DNA from 3 places in the Pseudomonas sp. NY15463 genome. Region 3 is predicted to be linked to each of the others. Evidence: riboswitches for the same ligand, from Rfam matches in the RefSeq annotation. Region 3 holds a riboswitch; each other region holds the start of a gene.

Region 1 (10,413 bases), on a different contig from region 3:
ACCGCGCCCGCCCGCGTTCAATCGGCGTTCGAGGTGCTTGGCCAGGTTGCCGAACCCCACCAGCGGGTGGCGTCGTTTCGGCTCGCCGAGCAGCGCGTCCAGGGCCACACCTGCAACGGTCAACAGGGCCACGCTCATGGCCGTTCTCCCCAATGGTTTTCGTACAGCATTTCACTCAAGGGGCGCTCTTTGGCCCAGTGTTCCATCACCAACATCGGCGCCGGGTAGAACTCGATCACCGGGCCCAGGCACAACACCGCCACGGGTTTTGCCCCGGCAGGCATGCCCAGCAGCTCGGCCAGCGCCTGCGGGTCGAACAACGACACCCAGCCCATGCCCAGCCCTTCGGCGCGGGCCGCCAACCACAGGTTCTGGATCGCGCAGGATAGCGAAGCCAGATCCATTTCCGGCAAGGTACGCCGGCCAAAGATATGCGGCTCGCGGTTGTCCATGAGCGCGGCCACCAGCACCTCGGCGCAATCGCCGATACCTTCGACCTTGAGCTTCATGAAATCGTCGGAACGCTCGCCCAGCGCCTCGGCGGTCAGCACACGCTCCTGTTCCACCAAACCCTGGATGCGCTCGCGCAGCGCACGCTGGCTGATGCGGATGAAGCGCCACGGCTGCATCAGCCCCACGCTGGGGGCCTGGTGCGCAGCGGCCAGTAGGCGGCCAAGCAGCGCGGGGGCCACCTCCCCCCCGGCGAAGTGGCGCATGTCGCGGCGCTCGCCGATAGCCCGGTAGATCGCCGCGCGTTCGGCCTCGCTGTAGGCGTGATCGCTCATGGTCGCAACAGCGCCGCCGCCGCATCGGGATTGGACGGGAAGTAGAAGTGCACGTAGGAGGCAGTCAACCGGCCCAGGCGATAGACCGCCTCGTTGCCTCGCCCACCGTTGGGGCTCAGGCCTCGAGCGATGGGCTCCAGCACGGTGCTGGTCAGCGAGTGGTGGTAGGTGTGCCCACGCAGGGTGCCTTCGGGCAACTCGACCGCTTGCAGCGCCAGGGCAGCCAAACGCTTCTGCATGGTTGCCTCACCAGGCAGCACACCAAGCAGTTCGGCACGTTCACCGGCCACATCGGTCAGCGCGTCGAGTAGATACAGCATGCCGCCGCACTCTGCCAGCAGTGGCTTGTCCTGGTCATGGTGGGCGCGAATCGCTTCGAGCATCGGCGCGTTGGCCGACAGTGCACGGTGATGCAGTTCAGGGTAGCCACCAGGCAGGTACAGGCTGTCTACCAACGGCAGCTCGCGGTCGTGCAGCGGCGAGAAGAATTCCAGTTGCGCGCCAAGGCTACGCAGTACGTCGAGGTTGGCGCCGTAGAGAAACGCGAAGGCTTCGTCACGGGCCACGCCGATGCGTACGCCGGACAATGATGCCGCGTGGCTGAGGGGGGCGGGCGCAGCGAAGCTCACCGGCGGAGGCAACGTTGCGTCACAGCTGGCGCCCAAGGCTTCGGCGGCGGCGTCCAGGCGAGCGTCAAGGTCGTTCAGCTCGCTGGCCTGCACCAGCCCCAGGTGTCGGCTGGGCAGTTCGATGCCGCGCTCGCGGGACAACCCGCCATACCAGCGCAGGCCTTCAGTCAGGCTACCTTCGAGCAACTGTGCGTGGCGCAAGCTCCCGACGCGGTTGGCCAGCACCCCTGCAAAGGGCAAGTCCGGCTGATAACGCGCCAGGCCAAGGGCCAGGGCGCCAAAGGTCTGGGCCATGGCCGTGCCGTCGATCACCGCCAGCACCGGCACGCCGAAATGCCGGGCCAGGTCCGCGCTGGACGGGGTGCCGTCGAACAGCCCCATCACCCCTTCGATCAGGATCAGGTCGGCCTCCTCGGCCGCCTCCCAGAGCAAGCGGCGGCTCTCGTCAGCGCCGATCATCCACAAGTCGAGTTGGTACACCGGTGCGCCACTGGCACGTTCGAGGATCATCGGGTCAAGGAAGTCCGGCCCGCACTTGAACACCCGCACCTTGCGCCCGAGGTTGCGGTGCAGGCGCGCCAGGGCGGCAGTGACCGTGGTCTTGCCCTGGCCCGAGGCCGGGGCGGCGATCAGAACCGCAGGGCATTGACGCGGCTGACTCACAGTTCAACGCCCTTCTGCGCGCGGATACCGGCCTGGAAAGCGTGCTTGAGCATGCCCATCTCGGTGACGGTGTCGGCCATCTCGATCATTTCGGGCTTGGCCCCACGGCCGGTGACGATCACGTGCTGCATCGGCGGGCGGGCCTGGATGTCGGCCAGTACCTGGTCAAGGTCGAGGTAGCCGTGCTTGAGGGCGATGTTCAGCTCATCGAGCACCACGAACTGTACCGAGGCATCCTGCAACAGCTGGCGCGACACGGCCCAGGCAGCTTCGGCGGCGGCGATGTCACGGGCACGGTCCTGGGTCTCCCAGGTAAAGCCCTCGCCCATCACGTGGTAGCGCACCTGCTCGGGGAAACGGCGGAAGAACAGCTCTTCGCCAGTGCTGTTGCGGCCCTTGATGAACTGCACCACGCCGCACTGCATGCCATGCCCGAGCGCGCGGGCGAGCATGCCGAAGGCCGAGCTGCTCTTGCCCTTGCCGTTGCCGGTCAGTACCAGCAACAAGCCGCATTCGTTGGGGGAATTGGCGATGCGTTCGTCGATGATCGCCTTCTTGCGCTGCATGCGCGCCAGGTGACGTTCGTCGCGTTCGGGGGATTCGCTCATCAGGGGTCTCCGCTGTCTGGCGCCAGGCGGCGACAGGTGAAAGGCGGGCAAACGGAGAACGCGCAGGGGCCGTGGCACAGGCCACATCGCACCGCGCATCACCCTCCGTGATGCCGTTGGCAGTTGCAGGCCGGTCTCCGGGCTCATGAGCGGGCCACAGGCCCTGACCGCGCGCCTTCCCGGGCCTAGGGCCCAGTGGCCTTGCGCGGCCTTCGACTCACCTACCGTTGCGGGGGCAGCGCCGGAATCGCACCTTGCAGGCGCACACCGGCTTCCCAGTTTCACCCCACCAAGCCAAGGCTCGCGAGGCACCTGAAACACGCGGCGAAGGTTAGAGGGTTGCACCGGGAGCGTCAATGAACGAAGGCCCGACTGAACCGGACCAATGGCCAATCTACCGGCTTGTGCCACACTGAGGGCAGTGATATCACTTAGCCAGCACTTAGGCGAATATCAAAACAAGAACAAGGAGCGCTGCATGCAGGGTCTAATCATCAACAACCCGAACCTCGAATTCCTGCGCCCGGCACTGGAACGTTGGGTCGACTGCATCGACCGCTTCAACCAGTTCCAGGGCGATAACGATGCGCCCTACTGGCATGGCACCACGGCCAACGTGGGCTTGCTCGCCGCCGCCGCCTGGCAAGGTGAACTGGTGGCACTGCCGCAATCGACCAGCAAGAAACAGCGTGATGAAGGCGACCGCGAAGGCCGCTGCGACCTGACCCTCTGCAGCGCCGAGGCGACGATTCACCTGCATGCAGGTCAACGCTGGCCGCGCCTAGCCCGCCTGGACCTGTCCGCAGCACTGCTGGAAACGTCCCTGCAGGCCAAATGTATCGCCTACGCCAGCCAACTCAAGGCCGGTGCGCTGTTCGCCACGCCCTGGAAAGCCGGCCAGCACGCCAGTCCCGAGGAACTGCAAGACCTGGTCGACGACCTGCACAAGCACAGTGCCTGCGCGGTGGCCTGGTACTTCCCCTATGCCTATCGCAAGCTGCACAACGAATTGGGGCAATACTTCCCCGGCGTGGCGCTGCTGCTCAAGCAGGCCTGAAGGGAAACCGCGCGCAGGCTTGCGCAAAAACGGCGTGTCGTGCGCCGACCGCAGGCCTTGGCGGGTAGCGACGGGCTACGTGATCTGGTTCATCTGCCAGGCCCGAAGCACCTGGCAAGCGCGGAAACTTATGGGTTCTGCGCCAGATGCCCCGCAGGCAGCACGCGCTTGGCTTGCAAGTAAGCCTTCGACCAATAGCTGTTGGACAGATAATCCAGACGCACCGTGCCGCCGGTAGAAGGTGCGTGCACGAAACGGCCTTCGCCTACGTAGATGCCAGCATGGCTCACCTGCCCGCCGCCATTGGTGGCGAAGAACACCAGATCGCCAGATTGCAGGGCATTGATCGCCACGCTTGGCGCGCGCATGCCAATCATGTCACGGGTGGTGCGCGGCAAGCTGATGCCAGCGGCGTCGCGGTACACATAGCCGATCAGGCCGCTGCAGTCGAAACCCGAGTCCGGGGTATTACCGCCCCAACGATAGGGCGTTCCCACCAGACCAATCGCGCGAAACAGCACATCTTCGGCCACCGGCGAGGACGGTTGCGACTGATTGAAGGTGACGGGAGGATAGACCGGCGCCGGGGCCGGAACATGGCTGGAACAGGCCGCCAGCAGGGCCACCAGCCAAAGCAATGCGAAACGCGCCAACATCGCCATGATCGAACATCCTGTCGTGAATACTCCGGCCGCAGCCGAAGGCGAAAAGAGTTGAGAAATTAGATTAGACGCTTTCTGTAAATGCGCACGGCGGCGAGCTTTTCAGCTACGCCGCCGTGGCAGGGTACAGCATTTTGACATCAAATCAATTGCGCGAGAGCGTGGTGCTCGGGGCCATCGCCAGGGCGCGCTTGGCTTCGATGAAGGTCTTGCTCCAGTAGCGATCGCTCAGGTTGTCGATGCGCACACCACCGCTGCGGCGGCTGCTGGAGTGGATGAACTGGTTGTCGCCCAGGTAGATGCCGGCATGGCTGACGCGACCACGGCCGTTGGTGCTGAAGAACAGCAGGTCACCCGGCTTGAGCTTGTTGCGTGCGACCTTGGGGGCATCGACGTTGATCATTTCGCGAGTCGAGCGCGGCAGGTTCATGCCTGCTTCTTCGCGGAACAGGTAGCCGATGAAACCGCTGCAGTCGAAGCCGGACTTCTCGGAAGTACCGCCGAAGCGATAGCGGGTACCGATCAGCGACATACCACGCTCGAGGATGCTGTCGGCCAGCACCGGAAGCTGATAAGGCTTGCTGTTGCTGGAGAAGGCGTCGAGGTCTTCTTCATTAGCCAGCTCTTCCTCGGTGAATACGGAAGAGGTGGGCGCCTTGATCTTGGCCGATTGCTCGGCGACCAGGCGATGATCCTGTGATTGAGTGGCCGGACCTTGGGAGGCGCAACCGAACAGCAGGGTGGCAAGTGCAAGTGGCACGAGGGGTGCGAAGCGCTTCAGCATGGGCACGACCGTGTCTGTAGTCCTTTAGAAGGTGGAAACTATGCCCTCTATCGTGACCATTTGCAAATTTTATCGAAAAACATGTGACTTTTGCGTTTTTCCGCTCTGGTGCCGTGTTTTCAAGGGCTTACCAGCCCAGGGTTTCCTTGAGAAACGGAATGGTCAGCTTACGCTGGGCTTGCAACGAGGCCTGATCGAGGCGTTCGAGCAGGTCGAACAGTGCGCTCATGCTGCGCGTGCCACGGGTGAGGATGAAGTGGCCGACCTCGTCGGTCAGGTGCAGGCCGCGACGCGAGGCGCGCAGTTGCAGGGCACGCAGCTTGTCCTCGTCGGACATGCCGCGCATCTGGAAAATCAACGCCAGGGTAAGCCGTGACTTGAGGTCGGCCAGCTTGATCGGCAACTCGCGCGGCGAGCTGGAGGCGGCTAGCAACAGGCGCCTGCCACTGTCACGCAGGCGATTGAACAGGTGGAACATGGCCTCTTCCCAATCGGCCTTGCCGGCGATCACGTGCAGGTCGTCGATACACACCAATTCGTACTGTTCGAGGTGATCGAGCAGTTCGACGCCACGTTCGAGCAGTTGCGCCAGCGGCAGGTACACCGCCGGCTCGCCCAGTTGCTGGAAGCGCTGGGTGGCAGCTTGCAGCAGGTGGGTACGCCCCACGCCCTGCTTGCCCCACAGGTAGATGAGGCTTTCGGTCCAGCCGGCGTCGGCTTCGCACAGCCGCTCGACATAGCCCAATGCCGCGGCATTGGCGCCCGGGTAGTAGTTGATGAAGGTGGCGTCATCGCGCAGACGCACACCCAAGGGCAACTGGATCGGTTTCATGCTCGCGGGTGGTCGCAGGGACCACAGGGGGCCTTTGATGAACAGTGTGCAAAGTCTATACCCGCAACGCGGGCGGCACAATCGGGCAGCGCAAGAGCGTCAGTAAAATCAAGCAGTTGCGCATTACGATGCGTGCCGCGCGGTCAAAGGTCCGGATCGATTTGCCCCGCGTACATGTCCGACTCTTTATAGAGCGCGTGCACATGGCGCAGCAACACCATGATCACCGCCGCCACCGGCAGCGCCAGCAGCACGCCGGTGAAGCCGAACAGCTCACCGCCAGCAAGAATCGCGAAGATCACCGCAACGGGGTGCAGGCCGATGCGGTCCCCCACCAGCAGCGGCGTGAGCACCATGCCCTCGAGGGCCTGACCGACCATGAACACGGCCACGATACCCAGCATCGGGTACAACTCGCCGCCGAACTGGAACAATCCGGCGACGATGGCCGCGCCGATGCCAATGATGAACCCCATGTACGGCACGATGGCCGCCAGTCCCGCGAGCATCCCGATCAGCAGACCCAGCTCCAGCCCCACTAGCATCAGTCCGGTGGAATAGATGACGCCCAGCGCCAGCATCACCAGCAATTGCCCACGCACGAATGCCCCTAGCACCTCATGGCACTCCCCGGCCAGTGCCACCACCTGCGGCTCGCGCTGGCGCGGCAGCAAGCTGCGCAGCTTGGCCATCATCAGGTCCCAGTCGCGCAGCAGATAGAAGCCCACCACCGGGATCAGCACCAGGTTGGCCAGCCAGCCGATCAGCGCCAGGCTCGATGCGGTGGCCTGGGACAGCAGCATGCCGACGATATCGGTGGTTTGGCCGACGTGATCGCCGATGGCAGCCTTGATCTTGTCGAATTTCCAGAAGCCATCGGCCAGGCCCAGGCGACTCTGGACCCACGGCAGCGCCACATGTTGCAGCCAGTCGAGCATCTGCGGCGCCAACTCGTAGAGACGCACCAGTTGCTTGGCCAGCATCGGGATCAGTACCAGCAACAGGGCGAGCAAGACCAGGGTGAACAGGCCGAACACCACCACCACGCCCCAGGTGCGCGACAAGCCGATGCGCTCGAGGCGATCGACCAGCGGGTCGGCCAGATAGGCCAATAGAATACCCACCAGAAAAGGCGAGAGGATGTTGTGCAGCAGATACAGCAGCACGGCGCCCAGCAGGGCGGCGCCCAACCCAATCCAGCGACGCAGGTCAGTCATTGCAGGGCTTCCTCACCAACGAAAACGCAGGCCATCGAACGGTTTGGCGGCAGCGGCAGGCGCAGCGCCCGGCTCGGCCTGTGGCGCTGGGGCGACAGGCGCAGGCTCGGCGGGCAGCTCTTGCAGACGGGCCAGCGCCAACTGCGCGCGCAGTTGTTCGCGGTTGCCGCTGACGGCATAGGTCAAGGTGCCACCGTCGGCCATCTGCAAGCGCGCGCCGTAGGGCTCCAGCACGCGGCCAAGCTCGGCATAATGCGCAAGGTTCATGCCCTCGACCTGTACCAGCAGCTCGCTGCTGGCGCCTGGACGGGTCACATAGCGCGGCGCCAGACGATTACTCACTGCCAACAGCACGGCGTCGGCCAGGGCGGCTTGGTCAGCCCCCTCCGCACTGCCCTGCTCACGCTGCTCGCCCAACCACAGCTGCCACTTGCCCTGCCATTTGCCATCAGCTTCGTGGGCATGGACGGCCAGGAGCGCATCAGCCCCGTAGCGCTCGGAAGCCTCGCGCAGCGGTGCGGGATCGGCGCTGTCGATCTGCTTGGCATTGGCCACCAATTGCTCGGACAAGTCAGCCAACGGCAAGCGCAGCGGCAAGCCACGGTGCTGGGCTGCGCGGCGCAGCGGCTCGGCGCTGCTCTGGCCATCACCGACCAGACTGCTGCCCTCGACACTGTCGTTCAGCCACCAGCCGAGGATCGACGGCCGGTTGCTGCCCCATAGCGCCAGGCCCGCCTGACGCAAGGCGCGCTCGGTACTGCCCGGATCGAACTCCACCAGCACCGACTCCGGCGGCCCAGCTTCGGTGCCGACTTGGTTGACGATCGCTTGCGGGTCCTTGCGCAGGGTGGCCAGGGCTGGGCTTTGCGGTGCCTTGGCGTCACCGGTCAGGCGCAGCACCAGGGTATCGAACGCCCTGCTGGTAGCCTGGGCGCGTGCGTCGCTGCCCTGCCCCTGGAGCGGCTCGTGTACCTGATAGAGCCCAGAGACGGTTTCGGCCTGGCCGTTCAGGCAGACCAGCGCCAGGCAACCGGCCGCGAAGTGATTGAAAAGACGCATGGGGGATTCCTGTCCGGATGTGCTTCAAGCTTCGAGCTTCAAGCCTCGAGAAAGTGCAGGTGATGCCTCAAACTGCCTGCTTGCAGCTTGAAGCCCATGGCTTGCAGCTTATACAGAAGAGGCCGAACCAACCACCTGCACTGTTTTTTCGCCAGATTTACGCCCTGCCCGTCGGCCTGAGGATGGCCGCTGGGGGGCAACCCTGATAAAATCGCGCGCCTTCGCAGACCAGTGACGTTCAGACCGCCGCCGCTTCCTTGAGCCGGCCTTGGCCGTCCCGGTCGTTTTCTAAGAATCCCTCCCTCTTAAAGGCCTGGATCAATGAGCAAGCAACCCTCCCTGAGCTACAAAGACGCCGGTGTAGACATCGACGCCGGCGAAGCACTGGTCGAACGCATCAAGGGCGTCGCCAAGCGCACCGCACGCCCTGAAGTCATGGGTGGCCTGGGCGGCTTCGGCGCCCTCTGCGAAATCCCGGCCGGCTACAAGCAGCCGGTGCTGGTCTCCGGCACCGACGGCGTCGGCACCAAGCTGCGCCTGGCGCTGAACCTGAACAAGCACGACAGCATCGGCCAGGACCTGGTCGCAATGTGCGTCAACGACCTGGTGGTGTGCGGCGCCGAGCCGCTGTTCTTCCTCGACTACTACGCCACCGGCAAGCTCAACGTCGACGTCGCCGCCACCGTGGTCACCGGCATTGGTGCAGGTTGCGAACTGGCCGGCTGCTCGCTGGTCGGTGGTGAAACCGCCGAAATGCCAGGCATGTACGAAGGCGAAGACTACGACCTGGCTGGCTTCTGCGTCGGCGTAGTAGAAAAGGCCGAGATCATCGACGGCTCCAAGGTGGTCACCGGCGACGCCCTGATCGCCCTGCCCTCCTCCGGCCCGCACTCCAACGGCTACTCGCTGATCCGCAAGATCCTCGAAGTCTCCGGCACCGACATCGAGAACACCCAGCTCGACGGCAAGCCGCTGACCGACCTGCTGATGGCCCCAACCCGCATTTACGTCAAACCACTGCTGCAACTGATCAAGCAGACCGGCGCCGTCAAGGCCATGGCCCACATCACCGGTGGTGGCCTGCTGGACAACATCCCGCGCGTACTGCCCAAAGGCGCCCAGGCGGTGGTCGACGTGGCCAGCTGGCAGCGTCCGGCGGTGTTCGACTTCCTGCAAGAAAAAGGCAACGTCGACGAGCACGAAATGCACCGCGTCCTGAACTGCGGCGTGGGCATGGTCATCTGCGTGGCCCAGGATCAGGTCGAAGCCGCACTGAACGTACTGCGCGCCGAAGGTGAGCAACCGTGGGTGATCGGCCATATCGCCGTGGCCGCCGAAGGCGCCGCCCAGGTCGAGCTGCAGAACCTCAAGGCACACTGATGCCCGGCAAGACCTGCAATGTCGTGGTACTGCTGTCGGGCTCCGGCAGCAACCTGCAAGCCCTGATCGACAGCAGCCAAGGCGCCGACAGCCCGCTGCGCGTCGGTGCGGTGATTTCCAACCGCGCCGACGCCTACGGTCTGGAACGCGCCAAGGCAGCTGGCATAGACACCGCGGTGCTCGAACACACCGGTTTCGCAGGTCGTGAAGCCTTCGACGCGGCGCTGATGGCGCTGATCGACGGCTTCAACCCGGACCTGGTGGTACTGGCCGGCTTCATGCGCATCCTCAGTGGCGGCTTCGTGCGTCACTATCAAGGTCGCCTGCTGAACATACATCCGTCACTATTGCCCAAGTACAAAGGGCTGCACACCCACCAGCGCGCCCTGGAGGCCGGTGACACCGAGCACGGTTGCAGTGTGCACTTCGTCACCGAGGAACTCGATGGCGGGCCACTGGTCGTACAGGCTGTAGTTCCAGTAGCCGCAACTGACACCGCGCAGACGCTCGCCCAGCGGGTGCACCTGCAGGAACACCAGATCTACCCCCTGGCGGTACGCTGGTTCGCCGAAGGTCGCTTGTGCCTGGGCGAACACGGTGCGTTACTCGATGGACAGCCGCTGCCGGCCAGCGGTCATTTGATTCGATCCTAGGAGAATTTATGCGTCGCGCCCTGCTCTTGGCTCTCGCCGTGCTCGCCCTGCCGCTGCAGGCAGCTGATCTGAAGCCGTTCTCGG
Region 2 (10,413 bases), on a different contig from region 3:
CCCCACGAAGCCGATGGCGCCGACGATCGAGACCATCACGGCGGTGACTAGCGCTGCGCAACTGATCAACAGCAACTGCGTACGGCGCACCGGTACCCCCAGCGAGGCGGCCGAATCGGCGCCAAAGGTGAAGGCGTCCAGTGCTCGCCGATGCCACAGGCAAACGCCCAGCCCCAGCAAGGCCACCGGCAGCGCCTGCCACACCGACGGCCAGCGCACGCCGCTGAGGTTACCCAACAGCCAGAACATGATGCCGCGCGCCTGCTCGGCGGTGGCCGACTTGGTGATCAGGAACGCCGTGAGCGCGGTGAACAACTGCGAGCCGGCGATCCCCGCAAGGATCACTTGGGCGTTGTTCTGGCTGCTGCCGCTGGCACGCGCCAGCACCAGTACCAGGCCGAACGCCACCAGGGCGCCGATGAACGCGCCGCCGGACAGCGATAATGCCGCGCCGCCCAAACCCAGCAGGCCCACTGCCACAGCGCCGGTGGAGGCACCGGCCGACAGCCCCAGCAGGTACGGCTCGGCCAATGGGTTGCGCAACAGCGCCTGGAGGATCACCCCGCAGGTGGCCAGGCCTGCGCCACAGGCCGCCGCCACCAGGGTGCGCGGCAGGCGGTAGTTCCACACGATGCCGGCGTCGATCGGGTCGAGCACATGTCCGGCTTGCCACAGGTGGTTGCCCAGCACCTGCCACACAAGCTCGGCGCCCAGGCGGGTTTCACCGATGGCGATACCGGCCAGCAGGGCCATTAGCAGGGCGATCAGGGTTGCGAGGCTCAGGGGTAGCAAACGGTTCATGATTGCGGGGCTTTACCACTGGCAAAAGCGTCGGACAAACGCTCCAGGCCACGGAACAGGCGAATGCCGGCCTGCATGGCGTCGGCGTCGAGCACGATCACCCGGCCGTGCTTGACCGCGTCCATGTGCTTGGCCACCGGGTCGTTACGCAGGAAGTCGAGCTTCTTCTGGTAGTCGTCGGCGGGGAAGCGGCGGCGGTCCATGCGGGCGATGATCACCCAGGTCGGGTTGGCCTTTACCAAGGTTTCCCAGCCTACGGTCGGCCATTCTTCGTTGGACTCGACAACGTTGCGCACGCCCAGGGTCTGTAGCATGAAGTCGGCCACGCCCTGGCGACCGGCCACGTACGGGTCCATCTCAAGGTCGGCGCTGGAGAACCAGAACAGCGCGCTGGTGCCGGACAGGTCCTTGCCGGCCAGTTGCTGCTGTGCGTGGGCCAACTGGCCCTTGAGCGTGGCATTGAGCGCATCGCCGCGGTCTTGTACATCGAAGATCTCGGCCAGCTGGCTAACGCTCTTGTAGAGGGTGTCGACCTGGAACGGCTGCAGGCGGGTGCCGTCGGCGCCCACCAGGTTGTCCTTGCCCTCGCAGTCGCTGGGCAGCAGATAGGTCGGGATCTTCAGCTCGCTGAACTGCTCGCGGGTCGCCACCACGCCCTGGGCGCCGACCATCCATTCGAACTGCACTGTCACTAACTGCGGGCGTTTGCCCACTACCGCCTCGAAGCTAGGATCGTTGTCGGCCAGACGTGGCACCTTGGCATTCTGCGCGGCGAACTCGGGCAGCACGTTGTTGAACCACAGCGAAGTGCCGGCCAGCTTGTCGCCCAGGCCCAGTGCGTAGAGTATTTCGGTGCCGGCCTGGCCGATGGTCACCGCACGCTCGGGCGCTTGGGTGAAGGTCTGCACGAGGCCGCAGTTGTCGACGCTGAGCGGGTATTGAGTGGCCGCGGCCTGAGCGACGCTTGCCAGCGAAAGGCTGGCGAGCAGGGTGGCTAAACGGGGCAGCATGGTCGGGCGATCTCCTATCGAACGGTGCACGGAATGAGCGCACGGACAGGCATCGCCGGGCCTGGCGCACAGGTCGACAGGCAGCACCCGCAAGGGGTGGAGATGGCCATCCCGGACACCCCGCCGGTTGGTGAATGTATGCCGGCAGGTCTCCTGACTGGTGCGTCCAGGCCCTGCGCCAGCCTTCCCGGATGAGTCTCCAGTGGCATCGATGGCACGGGCTCGGCACCTACAGTTGCGGGGGCAGTTCCCTTGGGCACGCACTGGGCGGCCCGGGAGTTCCCTATTAATTCCGTGTGGAAACCGGCGGTGGGCATGGTAGACCCCTTGAGTGGCAAGCTACAAGCGGCAAGCTGCAAGTAGAGCGGTTGCGTGTTTTCTTGCAGCGTAGCTAGCCACTTGAAGCGCGCAGCGCGTCTTCAAAGGTACTTGAGCCAGGCAATATCGCGGCGCCGGGCTTTCAGGCGGGCGAATGCGCGCACCGGCAGGTACAGCGCGATGGCCAGCAGCACTGCTGCGAGCCATACCGCCGCGATGCCGTTGAAGCCGAAGTACTCGCCTTGGTTGAGCCCGAACAGTGCCACGCAGGCCACGTACAGTACCTTCAGCACATACAGGTGCAGCAGGTAGAAGAACATCGGCGCGGCGCCGAATACCGCCAGCACGCCAATCCAGCGTGCAGTGCCTGCACGCTCGAAGCCGCGTAGCAACAGCAGGCCGCAGCCCAGAGTCAGGCTCAGGAACAGCAGCGAAGGTGGGTACTTGGTGACGTTGAACACGCTCATCAGGGTCTGGGTGAATGACGGGTAGCTGTGCCATGGCGCTTCACCATAGCCATTGAACGCACGCAGCACCGCAAAGCCCAACAGCGCGCCAGCCCCGACCAGCAGCAGGCGCCGTTGACGCACGCAGGCCTGGCTGTTGCGGCCGAACCACGGCCCCAGGGCATAACCGAGTGTGATCACCCCGATCCACGGCAGTACCGGATAAGAAGTGCGTAGGCGCAGGCTGTCGGATACCTCCAGCCAGCCGCGGTCATGCAGGATGGCCCACGGCACGTGCATTGCCGAGTCCGGGCCAAAGTGCAGGCCATCGAGCAGGTTATGCCCAGCGACAATCGCGACCCCCAGCAGCACCAGCGCCGCACGCGGCAGCCACACTAGCAGTGACAGGGCGATCATGCTCACGCCGATGGCCCAGATCACCTGCATGTAGATCACGCTGGGTGGCAGTTGGAAGGTCCAGGCGAAATTCACCAGGGTGAACTCCAGCGCCACTAGGAACAGCCCGCGCTTGAACAGGAACGCCGAGACATCGCCCCGGCCTTGGTGCTTCTCGCCATACAGCCATGCCGACAGGCCGGTCAGCAGCACGAACACCGGCGCGCACAGGTGTGCCAGGGTGCGGCTGGCGAACAGGCTGGGTTCGGTGATGTCGACGTTCATCGGGTCGTTGACCTGGCGATGCAGGAAGAAGGTCTCACGTACGTGGTCGAGCAGCATGAACAGGATCACCAGGCCACGCAGGGCGTCGATGCTCTGCAGGCGCTGGGTAAGCAGGGTGGGGGTGGCTGAAGCGCTTGTCATCTGGAAAGGTCGCAGGCAGGAATGGATGTCAAATGAAACGTTATCTTATAACTATTTATTCATTCTGGGATAGTGCTTTCTGACACTGCATGCGTGCTGCTTCGCGGTGTTCGTGGGGGGCAGCGCCGGTTATGTTGTGCATACGCAGGGCTTGCAGACGCAGTAACCGCCTGTTCGCAGGTGATTACCGGCGCTGCTCGGGCGGCAGCTCACCGCTGCCGTTGCGCCAGTGCGAGGATGCTGGCTGGCGTCTTCAGTCGGTGCGCGGCTCAGGCGGCTCCTTGCATCAGCCGGTGCAGTGACGCATCGAACTGTTTTAGCGCGTCGGCCTGCACCGCCTGTACGGCGTCCAGTTGGCGCAGCACCGTGGCGCCTTGCGCCGCCTGGCGCGCCACGCCTTCGGCACGCCCGATATACGTCAATTGCTCGTCGAAGAATCGCGCGACCACACTGGCCTGGATATCGCCGCCAGGGCCACTCGCCACGCGGCTCTGGGTGTCCAGTAGCACGATCACATCGGGGCGGTCGGCCAGCAGGGTGTCGAGGTCTTCGTAGAACGTCACCTCGGCGAACTGCTGGGCCAGGGAGTTGGCCAGCCAGTTGTACGCCTGGTTACCGCCCAGGGTCGCCACCGGGGTGGCCTGGCCATTAGCCGGTGCGGCGGCGTCGTGGTGGCGCTGTAGGTAGTCCAGGGTGGCGGCGGCGTTGCGGCCTAGCAACACTGCCACATGCTGGCCATGGCTGAGGGACACGCTGGACAGTTCCGTGGCTGAGTAGAAGTGCCCCTGGCTGGTCGAAGGGCTGGTGCAGCCTGTGAGCGTCGCGAACAGGGCCAGCAGGGCGGCGAGCATGCCGGTTTTCATGGTGAGTGCCTCGTCGAAGATCCAATGGCGCTATCTTCGTCGTCTGCGGCCATCGACGGAACTCGATGGCAGGCATGGTCGCTATCGACAGGATCGATGATTCAGCGGGCACTGCTCATGAAGTGCAGGATACGCTCACGCAGCCAGCGTTCGGCGGGGTCGTTGTCGTGGGCGCTGCTCCAGGCCATCGACAGCTCCGCTTCGCTGATCTCGAACGGCGCAGGGTCTGCCCGCAAGCTGCCGTCGTCGGCCAGGGCACAGGCGGCGTAGTCGGGGACGGTGGCGATCATCTCGGTGTTGCGCAGCAGTGCCCGCAGACTGCCGAACTGTGGCACCGCCAACACCACCTTGCGGCAGCGGCCTATGCGCGCCAGGTCCAGGTCGATGTTGCCGCTCATGTCGCCAGAAAACGACACCATCACGTGAGGGCGGTTGCAGTATTCGTCGAGGGTCAGCGGCCCTGGCCGGTCGTCGGCGCGCAGCACCCGTACGCCAATGTCGCGTAGCTTGCGGCGCTTGGCGTTGGCCGGCAGGTCGGTGGTGTAGCTGACACCCACTGAGATTTCGCCGCTGGCCAGCAGCCCCGGCATTAATAGAAAGTTGGCGCGGCGCACCACCACGCTGATTTGCGGCGCTTCACGGCGTAACGCTTCGAGCAGGGCAGGGAACAGGCCGAACTCGGCATCATCCGACAGGCCCAGACGGAACACATTGCAGCTGCTAGCCGGGTCGAAGGCCTTGGCACGGCTGATTGCCGCGGAAATTACGTCCATGGCCGGGCCCAGTTCGTGGAAAATCTGCATGGCTCGGGGCGTGGGCTCCATGGCCCGGCCGTTGCGGATCAGCAACGGGTCGTCGAACAGGTCGCGCAGGCGCGCCAGGGCAGCGCTCACCGTAGGTTGGGTGATGAACAGCTTTTCGCCCACGCGGGTCAGGTTGCGTTCGAGCATCAGGGCTTCGAACACCACCAACAGGTTCATGTCGACGCGGCGCAGGTCGTTGCGGTTCATGCACAGGGGCCTTGGACGGAGTAAGACTCTCGATTCAAGCACAGATCGGCCGCGCCTGGCTTGTACCGATGTGCGCAGGCTATCGGCACTCAATAGCGGCTCTATTAGACCTCTGGCCAAGCTCGGCTAGTCTTTCCGTGGCCCCGTGAAATGCCGATGTGTCTGGCGCTTGAGCACCTGGGTGCAAGACCCAGCCAGCGCTGTCCTGAGATTTTGGCAAACCCGCTTGTCGGTTCAGACCGACGACACCTGATGAGCAGACCCGACCCAAAAGGTACAAGCAGATGTCGAACGAATCGAAATGCCCGTTCCATCAAACCGCCGGTGGCGGCACCAGTAACCGTGACTGGTGGCCTGACCAGCTCAACCTGAAGATCCTTCACCAGCACTCCAGCAAGTCCGACCCGATGGATCCGGGTTTCGACTATGCCAAAGCGTTCAAGAGCCTCGATTTCCAGGCCCTCAAGCAAGACCTCACGGCCCTGATGACCGATTCCCAGGACTGGTGGCCTGCCGACTTCGGTCATTATGGTCCGCTGTTCATCCGCATGGCCTGGCACAGTGCCGGCACCTACCGCATCGGCGACGGGCGAGGCGGCGCGGGGTCTGGTCAGCAGCGTTTCGCGCCGCTCAACAGCTGGCCGGACAACGTCAGCCTGGACAAAGCCCGGCGCCTGCTGTGGCCGATCAAGCAGAAGTACGGCAACAAGATCTCCTGGGCTGACCTGATCGTACTCACCGGCAACGTGGCTCTGGAGTCCATGGGCTTCAAGACCTTCGGTTTCTCGGGCGGGCGCGCAGATGTGTGGGAACCGGACGAGGACGTGTACTGGGGCTCGGAAAAAGTCTGGCTGGGCGGCGACACCCGTTACGGCAAGGCCCAGCCGCCCGGCCAGGGCGATCTGGTAGCGGAGCCGGCCAAGCATGGTGAGGAGCAGAGCCGCACCTTGGCCGGTGAGCGCAACCTGGAAAACCCGCTGGCCGCCGTGCAGATGGGCCTGATCTACGTCAACCCCGAAGGCCCGGAAGGCAACCCGGATCCGGTGGCCTCGGGTAAGGATATCCGCGACACCTTCGGCCGCATGGCCATGAACGATGAAGAAACCGTGGCTTTGATTGCCGGTGGCCACGCCTTCGGCAAGACCCACGGCGCCGGCCCCGCCGACAACGTCGGGCCTGAACCGGAAGCGGCGGGCCTTGAGCTGCAGGGCTTTGGCTGGGCCAACACGTTCGGCAGCGGCAAGGGTGGCGACACCATCACCAGCGGCCTGGAGGTGACCTGGACCTCGACCCCAACCCGCTGGAGCAACGAGTACCTCAACAACCTGTTCAACTTCGAGTGGGAGCTGACCAAGAGCCCAGCCGGTGCGCACCAGTGGCGGCCCAAGGATGGCAAGGGCGCCGGCACCGTGCCGGATGCCCACGACCCGTCGAAGAAGCACGCGCCAATGATGCTGACCTCGGACCTGGCGCTGCGTTTCGACCCGATCTATGGTCCCATCGCCAAGCGCTTCAAGGATAACCCCGAGCAGCTCGCCGACGCCTTCGCCCGCGCCTGGTACAAGCTGATCCACCGCGACATGGGCCCGCTGGCGCGCTACCTGGGCCCGGAAATGCCCAACGAAGAGCTGCTGTGGCAGGACCCGCTGCCCAAGGCCGATGGCCCGGTGCTGAGCGAGCAGGACATCGCCGCCCTCAAGACCAAGGTCCTGGCGTCGGGTCTGAGCGTCAGCGAGCTGGTGTCGACGGCATGGGCTGCGGCCTCCACCTTCCGGGGGTCGGACAAGCGCGGTGGCGCCAACGGTGGTCGTCTGCGCCTTGAACCACAGAAGAGCTGGGCCGCCAACCAAGGCACCGACAAGGTGCTGGCGGCGCTGGAGAAGATTCGCGACGAATTCAAGGCCGGTGGCCAGCATGTCTCCCTGGCCGACCTGATTGTGCTCGCCGGCAGCGCCGCGGTGGAGAAGGCCGCCAAGGACGCCGGGCACAGTGTCAGCGTGGCGTTCCGCCCAGGGCGTGTGGATGCCTCCCAAGCGCAGACCGACGTGGAATCGTTCGCTGTACTCGAACCGCTGGCCGATGGTTTCCGTAACTTCAGCAAGGCGCGCTACAGCGTCAAAGCCGAGAAGCTGCTGCTGGACAAGGCTCAGTTGCTGACCCTGACTGCGCCAGAGCTGACCGTACTGATCGGTGGCCTGCGTGTACTGGGCGCCAATCATGGCGGTAGCCAGCATGGCGTGTTCACCGACAAGGTCGGTGTGCTTAGCAACGATTTCTTCCGCAACCTGTTGGATATGGGCGTGGAATGGAAGCCGACCTCGGCTGACAACGACGCCTTCGAGGGCCGTGATCGCAAGACAGGCCAGGTGAAGTGGACCGGCACCCGGATTGACCTGGTGTTCGGCTCGCATGCGCAGTTGCGTGCGCTGAGCGAGGTGTATGGCAGCAGCGATGCCCAGGAGAAGTTCGTCAAGGACTTCGTGGCAGCGTGGGTGAAGGTAATGGAGTTGGACCGCTTCGACCTGCACTGAGCGCTAGCCAGCAGTACAAGTAGTTGGGGCCGCGCAGCGGCCCCAGGATTTCAGCTTCATGCAATACCGCCGGGGCTGCTACGCAGCCCTTTCCGGCCGGTCCGGCGCCCCGGCAAGGCCGCTCCCGCAAGGCAGCGGCCTTCTGCATTTTAGCTGCCGGTCAGAACTTGCCATCCAGCCCGATGCGGAACATCTCGTTGCGCTCATTGGTGCCCAGCGCGGTCTTGTACGAGAAGCCAAGACGCCAGCTACGCCCCAGGCTCAGGTCGAGCCCGGTGTCCAGGTCCATGAAGTTGGTGTCCATCGGATCGGGTGACAGCCGGTACAGCACACCGCCGCTGCCCTGGTTGGCATAGCGCATGCGGTAGTCCTCGTTGCGGCTGAAGTTGTGACCCCAGGCCAGGCCCACCCGTGGCGTCAGCACGCCGAAGCGGGTGTCGATGTCGTAGCCCGAGCGTACCCCCAGGAACGAGGTGAAGTAGCGCAAGGTCTGTTCCTCGTAGGCCAGGGCAAACGCACCACCACCTCGTTCGCTGTAGGCATCGAGCTTGGTGTAGCTGCTGTTGATCCGCGCATACGGGGCCAGCGACAGCGGGCCTTGGCGGTACTCGTAGCTGGCAGTCAGCGAGGCGAACAGCTGGTCGGCATCGCGCGAACCACGGGCATAGCCGTTGGACGGATCGGCTGTGACGTAGCGGCGCGAATCGAAGCTGATGCGGTTGTAGCCCAGCAACGCATCGATATACACCTCCGACAGCGGGTTGACGCTCAGGTACGCCGCCAGGCCCAGTGCGTCGCCTTCGTTGCGGGTGTCGTGCTCGCCGATGTCGGCGCGGTCGTTGCCGTAGCCGAAGCCGACGCCGACCACCGTGCGTGGCGAGAGGCGATAGTCCATGCCGGCACTCAGGCCATAGGTGGTGAAGCTGTTGTCCTTGGTGCCACGGGTACGGTTGGAACCGGTGTTGACGAAGCCGTCGGTCCAGAACGCCAGGGCCTCTTCGCGGCATTCACCGGTGGTGGCACGGGAGCTGTCGCGTTCCTGCCGGCGTTTCTCGTCATCGTCTTCGTCGGCGCCCTTGCCGTTGCCTTCCAGCTCGTCGCGTAGGGCCTTGCCCAGGCTGCCCAGGCTCACGTCATCGCGGCCATGGCGCACGCTGGCGTTGAACGAGTTGCGGTCGCAGGTGGGGCGGTGCAACTGCTCCAGGCGGCGGTTGAAGTTGTCCATCTGGGTAGTGGCGAAGCGCTCGGCGGCGCGCGACTGCGCATTGAGCAGGCCGATCACCTCGGCGTCGCGGGTCGGATCAGGGCGCGCTTGCACGGCGAAGGTCACGAAGCTGTTGCCGACGCTACCGCTGGCGGCCAGCAGGCGGAAGCTCACCACAGCGCTACCGCTGAAGGCGGCGGCCGGGACGAAGCTCATGGTGAACGGGCCGGTCATGCGCGCGGTGCCGGCTGAAGGTGGGCTCACCGACAGCAGCATGGCACTGGTGAACGGACCACCGGTGGCGCCGCGCGTCAGGTCGACGGTGGCGGTTTCGCCGGGTGCCATGGTTTCGCTGCTCGGCGGCACCACCACCGTTTGAGCTTGCACCTCAAGGCTATACGCACGGCTGCCGGTGGCGCCGTTGGCGTCGGTAACCGTGACCGTGAAGTTGCTGGTGACCAACGCCGTCGGGGTGCCGCTGAGGACGCCGCTGGCGTCCAGGCTCAGCCCGGTTGGCAAGGCGCCGCTGGTGACCGCATAACTGTAAGGCGAGGTGCCTCCGCTGGCACCCAGGGCCTGGGTGTAGGCCGTATTCTGGGTGGCCCCTGGCAGGCTTGCGCCGGCCGGGGTGAGTGCCAGGGTTGGCGGTAGCACGGTGATGCTCACCGTAGCTGCTGCCGAGGTGCCGCCCGTGCCGGTGGCGGTGTAGGTGAAACTGTCGCTGCCCGAGAACCCGGCGGTGGGCGTGTAGCTGATGCTGGTGCCGCTGACCGAGGTGCTGCCGTGGCTCGGACTGCTGGCCACGCTGACGCTGGTGGCGGGGCCGCCACTGAGGTTCAGGGTGATCGGGTTGGCTGAGCTATTGGCTGCCACCGTGACGCTCACCGGACCGGTTACCGGGGTCGGGTTGGCGACGTTGAAGCTGTAGGCCTGGAGGGTACTGAAACCGCCGCTGTCGAGCGCGCGCACGGTGAAGGTGAACGTGCCCACGGCGCTTGGGGTGCCGCTGAGGGCGCCGCCGCTGGAGAGGCTCAGCCCCGCCGGTAAGCTGCCTGCAACCACGCTGAAGGTATACGGCGCGGTTGCGCCGCTGGCGCTCAGGGTTTGACTGTAGGCGACGTTTTGGGTCGGGTTGGGCAGGGTGCTCGGGGTGATGCTGAGGGTCGGCGAGGTGACCGTGATGCTGACCGTGGCAACGTTGGAGGTGCCGCCTGGGCCGGTGGCGCTGAAGCTGAAGCTGTCGTTGCCCGCATAGCCTGCGTTAGGAGTGTAGGTGACGCTGCTGCCGGTGGCGGTTGCCGTGCCGTTGCTGGCATTGGCGACGATGGTGACCTGTGTCACCGAGCCGCCGCTCAGGTTCAGCGTGACCGGGTTGGCGCTGCTGCCGCCTTGTACCGACAAGCTCGAG
Region 3 (10,413 bases):
TCCGACTGGCTGCGCTCGCTGCGCCAGGCCAGGTCCTTGAAACTCACAGGTCGGGTGATGATGCGCCCGTCCAGCTCCGGCAAGGCGATATGCATGGCCAGGTCCCGGGCACCCAGGCCCTGCTCGCTCTGCTCCCAGGCTGGCTGGTTGTCCTGGGCACAGATTGCCTGCAGCACCGGTACGTCGCGACGCAGTGGACGCAAGTTGGGCCGCTCGGGGCTGGACAAGGCGAACCCTGTGGTGTTGATCACCACCTGCGCCTGCACCTCATCGAGCCACTGCTCGACCTGATCCAGGCAACCGGCCTCCTTGAGACTGGCCACGGCAATCGGCAGCGGGTTCAGGCCACAGGCCTGTAAACGCTGGCAGAACACGTCGATGAACGCGGTGTTGGCTGCCTGCAAGTGCGAGCGATAGAACAACAACGGCGCCACCGGCCATTGTGGGTTCCATTCGGCGTACCAGTCCTGTAGCTGCGCGCTGGGCCTGGCCGGGTGGTACACCGCCGTGCGCGGCAACGGCTGCGGTTCATCCCAGGCGTAGTCACGTCCAAGCCACTGGCTGGCCAGGCAGTTGAACAGGTTGACGGCGTTCGCCTTGCCACCCTGGCGCAGGTAGTGCCAGAGGCGCTCGGCCTGCTCGCCGCGCACGCTGCCGAGCCCCGTGAGTTCGGGATCGGGGCGGTCGTCGCCGGGCACCAGGATCAGGTGCACGCCACGGCTGGCCAGTTCCACCAGTTGCTCGACACCGTAGCGCCAGTAACCCACGCCGCCGTGCAGGGAGACCAGGATCACCTTGGCATGGCGCAACACCTGGTCGACATACAGGTCGACCGATGCGTGGTTCTGCACCTGCATCGGGTTGGCCAGACGCAGGCTGGGGAAATCGTCCGGCAACTGCTCGGCGGTATCGGCGAGCAGTGCCAGGTGCGAATCGCCGCTGCAGAGAATCACCAGCTCTGCCGGGGTCTGGCCGAGGTCGGCGATGCTGTCGTCCGGCACGAAGCCGCCGGGCTGGGTCCGCAGCAGGTGCATCGGTCAGGCGCCCAGGGCCTGGCGCAAGCGCGCCTCCAGCTGATTGGCGTCCAGATCCTGGCCAATCAGTACCAGACGGGTGATGCGCGGCTCATCCTGACGCCAGGCGCGGTCGAAGTGCTTGTCGAAACGCGTACCCACGCCCTGGATCAGCAGACGCATCGGCTTGCCGGGGATGGCGGCGAAGCCCTTGGCGCGCAGGATGCCGAACTCGGTGACCAATTGGTTCAGGGCCTCGAGCAGCAGGCCTTCGTCGGCCTCGGGCAGGTCGATGGAAATGGAATCGAAGGCGTCATGGTCGTGGTCGTCGTGCTCATCGCCGTCATGGTGCGAGTCGTGGTGGGTGCGACGACCATCGATGTGCGCCTCGGACTGCGCGCCCACGCCCAGCAGCACGTCCAGCGGCAGACGACCGCTGCTGGCTTCGATCACCTTGACCGCTGGCGGCAGCTCTTCGGCCACCTCGGCACGCACCTTGGCCAAGCCCTCGGCGTCGATCAGGTCGGCTTTGTTCAGCACTACCAGGTCGGCGCTGGCCAGTTGGTCGGCGAACAGTTCATGCAGGGGCGATTCGTGGTCCAGGTTGGGGTCGAGCTTGCGCTGGGCATCCACCTGCTCGGGGTAGGCGGCGAAGGTGCCGGCAGCCACGGCTGGGCTGTCGACCACGGTGATCACCGCATCGACGGTGCAGGCGTTACGGATTTCAGGCCACTGGAAGGCCTGCACCAGCGGTTTGGGCAGTGCCAGGCCGCTGGTTTCGATGAGGATGTGATCCAGGTCGCCGCGGCGTGCCACCAGTTCGCGCATCACCGGGAAGAACTCTTCCTGCACGGTGCAGCACAGGCAGCCGTTGGCCAGCTCGTAAACCCGGCCGTTGGCTTCTTCTTCGCTGCAGCCGATGCTGCATTGCTTGAGGATTTCGCCGTCGATGCCCAGCTCGCCGAACTCATTGACGATCACCGCGATGCGGCGGCCCTGGGCGTTGTCGAGCATGTGGCGCAGCAGCGTGGTTTTACCCGAGCCGAGAAAGCCGGTGACGATGGTGACGGGAAGCTTGGCCAGTGTTTTCATGTCGCAGTGCCCTTGGCAGCTATGGCGCGGGCAAGCGGTACGACAGCCACGGGCGTTGCCGGCCGGGCGCGTTCGCCACCGGATCACCCCGCCCGGTTGAATGTCGAAAACGTCGCGAGGCAGGTCTCCTGGCTTGCACGGTGCCGGCCAAAGCCGACCGGCTGGCGCCTTCCCGCGCGCTGCGCAGTGGCTGTGCCAGACCTTTGAGTGCCTACAGTTGCGGGGGCAGCCGCGGCTTCTACCGCGTTCCCGTCTTAGCTCCGGCGCGCGCCGGAGAACCTCGAACCGGCAAGGCTACGCAGTGCTCGCACGACGGTCAACCGCCCGACACGATTGACGCACGTCCGGCCGCGTGATTTGCTAGCGCCCTTGCGTCAAGGTGCCCCTTTGGGGGTGAAACGGGAAACCGGTGCGTCGTGCGTCTATCGAAAAGGCCCGACAAGGCCGGTGCTGCCCCCGCAACGGTAAGCGAGCAAGGCGTCTGATCCACTGTGCCAGTAGTCCGGCATGGGAAGGTGACGCCAACGCTGGAGCCAGGCTCCACCTCGCCAGCCCGGAGACCGGCCTTGCGTGCTACCAACACCCCGCGGTGGGCGGGCGCTGTCGTACTCCCTGGGCCATTTCGCGCCCGGGGCCGCCGCGCTTGCCCGTTGCCAAAACAAAAGCAGCAGAGGAACGCGTCATGCCTATCAGCAGTGCCAAACACAGCATCGCCACCCCGGTTACCCTCAGCCAGCGTCTGGTCATCGCGGTGGGCGCCTGCCTGCTGGGCCTGAGCCTGGTATATTTCGCCGGTTTCTCGCACATCGAGGCGGTACACAACGCTGCTCACGACACCCGCCACAGCGCCGCATTCCCCTGCCACTGAGTAGCCCAGCATGATCATGCGCATTGCCCGCACGGCGGGTTTCAGCGGGCTGCTCGCCGCCCTGCTGTTGACGTTGCTGCAGAGCTTCTGGGTGGCCCCGCTGATTCTGCAGGCAGAAACCTACGAAAGCGCCGCACCAGTCACCGAACACCACGAACACGGCAATGCCACTGCGACCCACGAACATGAACACAGCGCCGAAGCCTGGGCGCCGGAAGACGGCTGGCAACGGGTGCTGTCCACCACCGGTGGCAATCTGGTGGTTGCCGTGGGGTTCGCGCTGATCCTAGTGGCCCTGTATAGCTTGCGCGCCCCCGGCCGGACCAGCACGGGCGCTTGGTGGGGCCTGGCCGGCTTTGCAGTGTTCTGTCTGGCACCGACCCTGGGCCTGCCGCCGGAACTGCCAGGCACTGCCGCCGCCGATCTGGGGCTGCGCCAAAGTTGGTGGATCGGCACTGCGGCCGCTACGGCCGCAGGCCTGGCACTGCTGGTGTTCGCCCGGCATTGGCTGTTCAAGGTGCTTGGCGTGGCGCTGCTGGCGATCCCGCACGTGATCGGCGCACCGCAGCCGCCCGTGCACGAAAGCCTGGCGCCCGAAGCGCTCGAAACGCAGTTCAAGGTCGCTTCCTGGCTAACCAACGCCGCGTTCTGGCTGGCCCTTGGCCTGCTCAGCGCCTGGCTGTATCGCCGCTCCAGCCAAGCCTGATGGCGGCCTGTACACAACCGCCTGCGCTGTTCGCGGGCTTTGGCTGCCGTCGCGGCTGCCCGGTAGAGACCCTGGCCGCCCTGCTGCGCCGGACCCTCGCCGGGCATGGCCTGCCCGTCAGCGCCTTGCGCGGTATCGCCAGCATCCACGCCAAAGCCCGCGAGCCAGGGCTGCTAGCCTTGGCCGAGCACCTGGACCTGCCACTTGTCTGCTTCGACGCAGGACACCTGCTGACCTTCGAGCCACTGCTCAGCCAGCGTTCGGCCGCCGCCTTCGCCCAAACCGGTTGCTGGGGCGTGGCCGAGAGCGCAGCATTGTGTTTGGCCGCCAGCCAGACCCAACAGCCACGCCTACATGTGCCCCGCCAAGTCTTGGGTGGCGCAACCCTAGCGCTGGCCTGCGGCGGATAATCCGTACTTTTTGCAAGGATCCTTCATGACGGTCTACTTCATCGGCGCAGGCCCCGGCGACCCGGAATTGATCACGGTCAAAGGCCAACGCCTGATCCGCCAATGCCCGGTGATCATCTATGCAGGCTCCCTGGTCCCTCCGGCGGTACTCGAAGGCCACAGCGCCAGCCATGTGATCAACAGCGCCGAACTCCACTTGGAGCAGATCATCGAGACCATGCGCCAAGCCCACGCCAACGGCCAGGACGTGGCCCGGGTGCACAGTGGCGATCCGAGTTTGTACGGTGCCATTGGCGAGCAGATTCGCCACCTGCGCGAACTGGGCATCGACTACCAGATCATCCCCGGAGTCACCGCCACCGCGGCCAGTGCAGCCCTGCTCGGCTGCGAACTAACGCTACCGGATGTAGCACAGACCGTGATCCTCACCCGCTACGGCGACAGCTCGCCGATGCCAGCCGGCGAACAGCTTGCCGACCTGGCCCGGCACCGCAGCACGCTGGCCATCCACCTGGGCATTCGCAACTTGGCGCGCATCGTCGAGGAACTGCTGCCGCACTACGGCGCGCAGTGTCCGATAGCCGTGGTGCACCGCGCCACCTGGCCCGACCAGGACTGGGCCAGAGGCACCCTGGCAGATATCGTCGAGCACGTCGCACGCAAAGGCTTCCGGCGTACCGCGCTGATTCTGGTCGGGCATGTGCTGGGCGATGCGCCGTTCGCCGACTCGGCGCTGTACCGCGCCAGCCATGCCCACCTTTACCGCCCGGGCACTTGAGCTGATTGCTCGATCACGCTACGACGTAGCACACTGGTGCTCCCCTACCGACAGAGGCCATGACCATGCTCGAACTGCGCCCCAACTGTGAATGTTGTGACCGTGACCTGCCGGCCGATAGCCCGGATGCAGTCATCTGCTCGTTCGAATGCACGTTCTGCCAAGACTGCTCCGTCGAGCGCCTTCAGGGCCGCTGCCCCAATTGCGCCGGCCAACTGAGCCCCCGCCCGACCCGTGTTGGCCAGGCCTTGCAGAATAACCCTGCTTCCACTCAACGGGTCGTGAAGGCCCATAGCACCTGCGTTTGAGTCTCGAAGCACGAGGGCGGTCCTACGCCATCTTGTAGTCCTTTTCAACAAAACCCTGTTGTATTTTCAACACGCCTATACTGTCCTATTACCAAGGCTCCTGAATCTCCGTAATGTGCGCTCCCCCCAGCTCTGCAGCCCCAGGCCGAGCCTGCTGGTTGGCTGGAAGCGAGCACTTTTGAACAGGAGTTTAACCATGACATCCGTGCTGCTGGTCGATGACCATCACATCGTTCGTCTTGCCGTGCGCATGCTGTTGGAGCGTGAGCGGTTCACCGTGGTCGGCGAGACCGGCAAAGGCAAGGAGGCAGCCAGCCTCGCGATGCAAACCCGGGCCGAGGTTGTCATTCTCGACATCGGCTTGCCGGACCTTGACGGCATGGAGGTGATCAAGCGCCTCAAGCTGCTGGAGCCGCCCCCGAAGATCATGGCCTTGACCGGCCAACCTGCCGACCTGTACGTGCGCCGCTGCATGGATGCCGGCATCAGCGCCTTCGTCAACAAGGACGAGGACCTCGATGCTTTGGTGTTCGCCCTCAAGGCCCTGGTCAAGGGCTACTCGACCTTTCCCCAAATGGCGGTCAACAGTAACTCCCTGGAAAGCGAAAGCGAACGCCTCAAATGCCTGTCAAACCGCGAGATGGAGGTGTTGCGCAGGCTGTGCGCCGGCCAATGCAACAAGCTGATCGGCGAGCAGATGAACCTCAGTGCCAAGACCATCAGCACCTACCGTGGGCGTATCCTGGAAAAGCTCAAGGCCGAGTCGCTGGTGGAGATGGTCGATCTGGCCAAACGCAACAAAGTGGTCTGATCCAGTGTACAAAGGGCCTGCGCTTTGCCTGCTGCTGGTCGCGCTGATACCTTGGGCGCACGCCGAAACTGCGAGTGAAAGCCGCCACTTGCTGGCACGCTCGCACAGCGCGGCGTCCACTCTGAATCTAACCTTGCCTGACCGGGCATGGCTGACCACCCACGGCGATTTGCGCCTTGGCATCTCGCATCCTGATTACCCGCCCTTCGACATCAACGCCAGCCAGGCGGACTACGAAGGGCTGAGCGCCGACTACGCCGGGCTGATCGGCGAGCAGCTCGGGGTCTCGTTCCAGATCAAGCGCTACCCGACCCGCGCCCTGGCCATCGCGGCGTTGCACCGCGGCGAGATCGACCTGCTGGGCACCTCGAACGCGTTCGAGGCTGCCGATGCGGAGCTGACTCTGAGCCAGCCCTATGCCGACGACCTGCCAGTGATCGTTGCACGTCAGGGCCAGTCGCTACGCGAACCCGGCGCCATGTCCGGGGTACGCCTGGCCATGGTCGATCACTACCTGCCCCTGGAAACCGCACAGCAGCTCTACCCTGACGCCCGCCTCAGCCTGTATCGCTCGACCCTATCGGCCGTCGCGGCGGTCGCGCTGGGCCAGGCCGATGCCTACCTGGGCGATGCAATCAGTACCGACTACGTGATCGGCAAGGGGTATCAGGAAATGGTCAGGATCGATCACTTCGTCATGGCTCCGGCCGGGGCTTTCGCGTTCGCCCTGGATCGCGACAACACGCGCCTGCTGCGTCTGGTCGATACCGCCCTGTTGCGGATCGCTGACAGCGAACGCCTGAACATCCTGCGTCGCTGGACACGAGGCAGCACGACCACGCTACTCAAGCGCAACCTGGACGCACTCACCGCCGAGGAGCGGGCGTGGATCGAACATCACCCTCGCATCCGCGTGATGATCAACACCAGCCTCGCACCCGTCACCTTCAGCGATGCGCAAAGACAACCGCGCGGGCTGGCCATCGATGTGCTCGAACAAATCAGTCGGCGCACCGGCCTGCATTTCGACATGGTCGAGTCGGACTCCTTCGCCGACATGCTCAAAGCCGTGACCCTGGGTAACGTCGACATGCTCGGGGCAATCGGCTATGACCCGCAGCAAACCACACGCCTGCGCTATACACGCCCGTTCATGGTCACGCCTCGGGTCCTGGTGACCCGTAACGACGCACCGCCCCTGGATCCTGAACGCCCGCTCGACGATCAGCGTGTCGCCGTGCTGCAAGGCTCGCCCCTGCTCAGCGACCTGCATCAAAGCGCGCCACGCGCACGCGTGATCGAAGCGCAGAATCCACTGCAACTGTTGCAGTTGGTGCAGGAAGGCAGAGCGGATGTGGCCTTGAGCCCACAGGTCAACGCGGCCTATTTCATCAATCAAATGGGCAAGGGCCGCCTCAGGATCGCCGGCCAGTTCGGCGACGAGCCCATCCCCGGCACGTTCGCCGTCAACCCTGCCCACCCGCAGCTACAGGCCATCCTGGACAAGACGCTGTTGAGCCTAGCGCCGGACGAGCTGGACCAGTTGGTCAAGCGCTGGCCCAGCAGCGCCGTGGCCAGCGACAGCCCGTGGCGCAACTACCGCACCCTGGCCCTGCAGATACTGGTACTGGCCGGCGGGCTGCTGGCAGGCGTGGCGTTCTGGAACAATTACCTGCGCAAGTTGATTCACCAGCGCACCAAGGCCCAACGCGCCCTGCAGGAACAGTTGGGGCTGAGCCGGGCCTTGCTTGAACAACTGAGCCAGGCGAAAAACGATGCTGGGCAGGCTAGCCAAGCCAAAAGCACCTTCCTGGCGGTCATGAGCCACGAAATACGCACCCCGATGAACGCAGTCATCGGCTTGCTGGAACTGGCCCTGCAAGACAGCCGGCATGGCCGCAGCGATACCCTGGCACTACAGACCGCGCACAGCTCGGCGGTCGGCTTGCTTGAACTGATCGGCGATGTGCTCGACATCTCGCGGATCGAGTCGGGGCACATGAGCCTGCAACCTGCGCCCCTGGATTTGGTAACTCTGGTCCGCGCGACCCTGCGCATGTTCGAAGGCAACGCACGGGCCAAGGGCATCGCCCTCCAAGCTACGCTGCCAGAGTCCCCCTGCTGGGTCGAAGCCGATCCGCTACGGCTCAAGCAGGTGCTGGCCAACCTGCTGAGCAATGCGATCAAGTTCACCGACACCGGACAGGTCAAGGTCAGACTACAGACCCTGCCCGGCGCCGAAGACAGCCTTGCGGTCCGGCTGTCGGTCGAGGACAGCGGCGTCGGTATCAGTGCCACCGACCAGGCTCGGCTGTTCCGCGCCTTCGCCCAGACCGACGTGCAGAAGGGGCGCCAAGGCGCCGGGTTGGGCTTGGTGATCAGCCGCAACCTGTGTGAGTTGATGGGCGGCGAACTGAACCTGCACAGCCAGCCAGGCCAGGGCACTGGCGCACATGTTTGCCTGAACCTGCCGCGCGCACATGCGCCAAGCGCGCCGGCAAGCACCGACGCCGAGCCCGAGCTTGCCGCGCCGCATCCGTTGCGCATCCTGGTGGCAGACGACTATCCGGCCAACCTGCTACTGCTGGACAAGCAACTGCGCTCGCTCGGCCATCACGTTAGCCTGGCCGAGCATGGACAGGCCGCGCTGGCGCTCTGGCAGGATGGGCAGTTCGATGTACTGATCACCGATTGCAGCATGCCGCACATGGACGGCCACGCACTCACCCGACAGATCCGCGCGCAGGAACGCGAACGCCAGCAGCCTGCCTGTCGAATCATCGGGATCACCGCCAACGCGCAAGCCGAGGAACGCCAGCGCTGCTTGGACAGCGGCATGGACGAATGCCTGTTCAAACCGCTCGGGTTGGCCGCTTTACAAGCCAGCCTGGCTCATGTCGATCGACTGCCGTTCGGCGAGCACACGCCACATCAACGCGCCAGCGGCTTCGAGCTGGCGAAACTGCGCCACCTGACCCAGGATGATCAACACTTGACCCTCACACTGCTCGGCCAGCTAGCCGACAGCACAGCCCAAGACTTGCAAGCGCTGCGCGAATTGGGTACGCACGCGGCACCCGAGGCGCTGGCGATGGCTGTGCACCGGATCAAGGGCGGCGCCAAGATGCTCAGGGTCAGTGGCGTGGTCGAAGACTGCGAGGCCATGGAACAGGCCATCGAACAAGGCAAGGCCTTGCAAGGGCCGCTGGCCGTACTGCTGGCCAGCCTGCAAAGCCTGGAGCGCGAACTGCGCCAAGGCTTCAATGCAATTGCAGGGTCGAATTGATCTGGCTGATCGCATCCACCACATGCCGCGAGCCTTGCTGGATCTCCATGATCACCGTGCCGGCCTCGTTGGCCAGCTCCACGCCGATCCCGGTGCGGCTCAAGCTTGACTGCATACTGGCCACGGCGGTCAACGACAGGTCATGGTTGCGCTTGACCACTTCGACGATTTCCACGGTCGCCTTGCTGGTGCGTGCCGCCAGGCTACGCACCTCGTCGGCCACCACCGCGAAACCACGCCCGAACTCACCCGCGCGCGCAGCCTCGATCGCCGCATTGAGGGCCAGCAGGTTGGTCTGATCGGCGATCCCACGGATGGTCAGCACGATCTGGCCAATCGCCTCCGACTGGCGACTCACCGCATCGATACTGCGCGCGGCATCGTTGAGTTCGGCGGAGATCTGCTCGATCACCTCCACGGTCTGTTGCACGACTTCAGTCCCCTTGCGCGCGCAGGCGTCGGTCTGCACTGAGCTGGCATGGGCAGCATCGGCGGCGGTCTGCTGGGTGCTGACCTGCTGGGTGATGTCGCTGGCGAACTTCACCACCTTGTACAAACGACCCTTGTTGTCGAAGATCGGGTTATAGGAGGCCTCCAGATAAACCGTGCGACCGTGCTTGTCGACCCGTTCGAAGCGGTGAGAGTGGTATTCGCCGCGGTTGAGCGAAGCCCAGAATTCGCGGTACTGCGCCGACTCGCGCTCGTGGGCCAGGCAGAACAGCCCATGATGGCGGCCAACCACCTCTTCCAGGCGGTAGCCCATGGTGTCGAGGAAATTCGGGTTGGCTTTGATGACCCTTCCCTGCGGGGTGAACTCGACCACCGCCATGGATCGACCGATGGCTTTGAGCAGGCTCTCGCTTTCGTGCTCTTCCATCACGTGACGGGTGATGTCGGAGGCGATCTTGATCACGCTGGTCACCTGCTGGCGCGCGTCGAGCACCGGCATGTAACTCGCCTCCAGCCACACCTCGCGGCCGCTCTTGTCCAAGCGCTCGAAGGTGCCACTGATGGCCTTGCCTGTAGCCAATTCCTGCCACAGCTGTTTGTACTCGGCGCTCTTGGCGTAGCTGGGGTCACAGAAGATGCGGTGATGCTTGCCGCGAATATCGTCGGCGGCGTAACCCATGGTCTTGCAGAA

The links. Region 3 has a riboswitch for cobalamin ahead of cobW (cobalamin biosynthesis protein CobW). Riboswitches for the same ligand answer to the same signal wherever they lie in the genome.
Region 1: it holds a riboswitch for cobalamin, as region 3 does, so the genes downstream of both, cobO (cob(I)yrinic acid a,c-diamide adenosyltransferase) here and cobW (cobalamin biosynthesis protein CobW) in region 3, are expected to answer to the same signal.
Region 2: it holds a riboswitch for cobalamin, as region 3 does, so the genes downstream of both, ACNFIC_RS20215 (ABC transporter substrate-binding protein) here and cobW (cobalamin biosynthesis protein CobW) in region 3, are expected to answer to the same signal.

Annotation. Positions count from the first base shown of each region.
Region 1 covers NZ_JBLUQD010000010.1:48,072-58,484, reverse strand. Annotated here, with positions in the region: gene cbiB (adenosylcobinamide-phosphate synthase CbiB) at 1-138, opposite strand, end outside; gene bluB (5,6-dimethylbenzimidazole synthase) at 135-785, opposite strand; gene ACNFIC_RS22440 (cobyrinate a,c-diamide synthase) at 782-2,077, opposite strand; gene cobO (cob(I)yrinic acid a,c-diamide adenosyltransferase) at 2,074-2,685, opposite strand; cobalamin riboswitch at 2,796-3,016, opposite strand; gene ACNFIC_RS22430 (hypothetical protein) at 3,164-3,742, shown strand; gene ACNFIC_RS22425 (C40 family peptidase) at 3,871-4,404, opposite strand; gene ACNFIC_RS22420 (C40 family peptidase) at 4,550-5,188, opposite strand; gene hda (DnaA regulatory inactivator Hda) at 5,316-6,020, opposite strand; gene ACNFIC_RS22410 (AI-2E family transporter) at 6,164-7,237, opposite strand; gene ACNFIC_RS22405 (DUF2066 domain-containing protein) at 7,250-8,296, opposite strand; gene purM (phosphoribosylformylglycinamidine cyclo-ligase) at 8,618-9,676, shown strand; gene purN (phosphoribosylglycinamide formyltransferase) at 9,676-10,329, shown strand; gene ACNFIC_RS22390 (DUF3108 domain-containing protein) at 10,338-10,413, shown strand, end outside.
Region 2 covers NZ_JBLUQD010000008.1:65,406-75,818, reverse strand. Annotated here, with positions in the region: gene ACNFIC_RS20220 (FecCD family ABC transporter permease) at 1-801, opposite strand, end outside; gene ACNFIC_RS20215 (ABC transporter substrate-binding protein) at 798-1,811, opposite strand; cobalamin riboswitch at 1,937-2,134, opposite strand; gene ACNFIC_RS20210 (DUF1624 domain-containing protein) at 2,231-3,397, opposite strand; gene ACNFIC_RS20205 (ATPase) at 3,667-4,260, opposite strand; gene ACNFIC_RS20200 (LysR family transcriptional regulator) at 4,362-5,270, opposite strand; gene katG (catalase/peroxidase HPI) at 5,555-7,801, shown strand; gene ACNFIC_RS20190 (autotransporter domain-containing protein) at 7,962-10,413, opposite strand, start outside.
Region 3 covers NZ_JBLUQD010000009.1:137,250-147,662, forward strand. Annotated here, with positions in the region: gene cobN (cobaltochelatase subunit CobN) at 1-1,034, opposite strand, end outside; gene cobW (cobalamin biosynthesis protein CobW) at 1,038-2,105, opposite strand; cobalamin riboswitch at 2,206-2,403, opposite strand; cobalamin riboswitch at 2,466-2,689, shown strand; gene ACNFIC_RS21980 (CbtB domain-containing protein) at 2,788-2,973, shown strand; gene ACNFIC_RS21985 (CbtA family protein) at 2,984-3,679, shown strand; gene ACNFIC_RS21990 (cobalamin biosynthesis protein) at 3,679-4,089, shown strand; gene cobM (precorrin-4 C(11)-methyltransferase) at 4,115-4,867, shown strand; gene ACNFIC_RS22000 (DUF1272 domain-containing protein) at 4,933-5,175, shown strand; gene ACNFIC_RS22005 (response regulator transcription factor) at 5,372-5,986, shown strand; gene ACNFIC_RS22010 (transporter substrate-binding domain-containing protein) at 5,991-9,272, shown strand; gene ACNFIC_RS22015 (methyl-accepting chemotaxis protein) at 9,247-9,741, opposite strand; partial or broken gene ACNFIC_RS22020 (PAS domain-containing protein) at 9,784-10,413, opposite strand, start outside.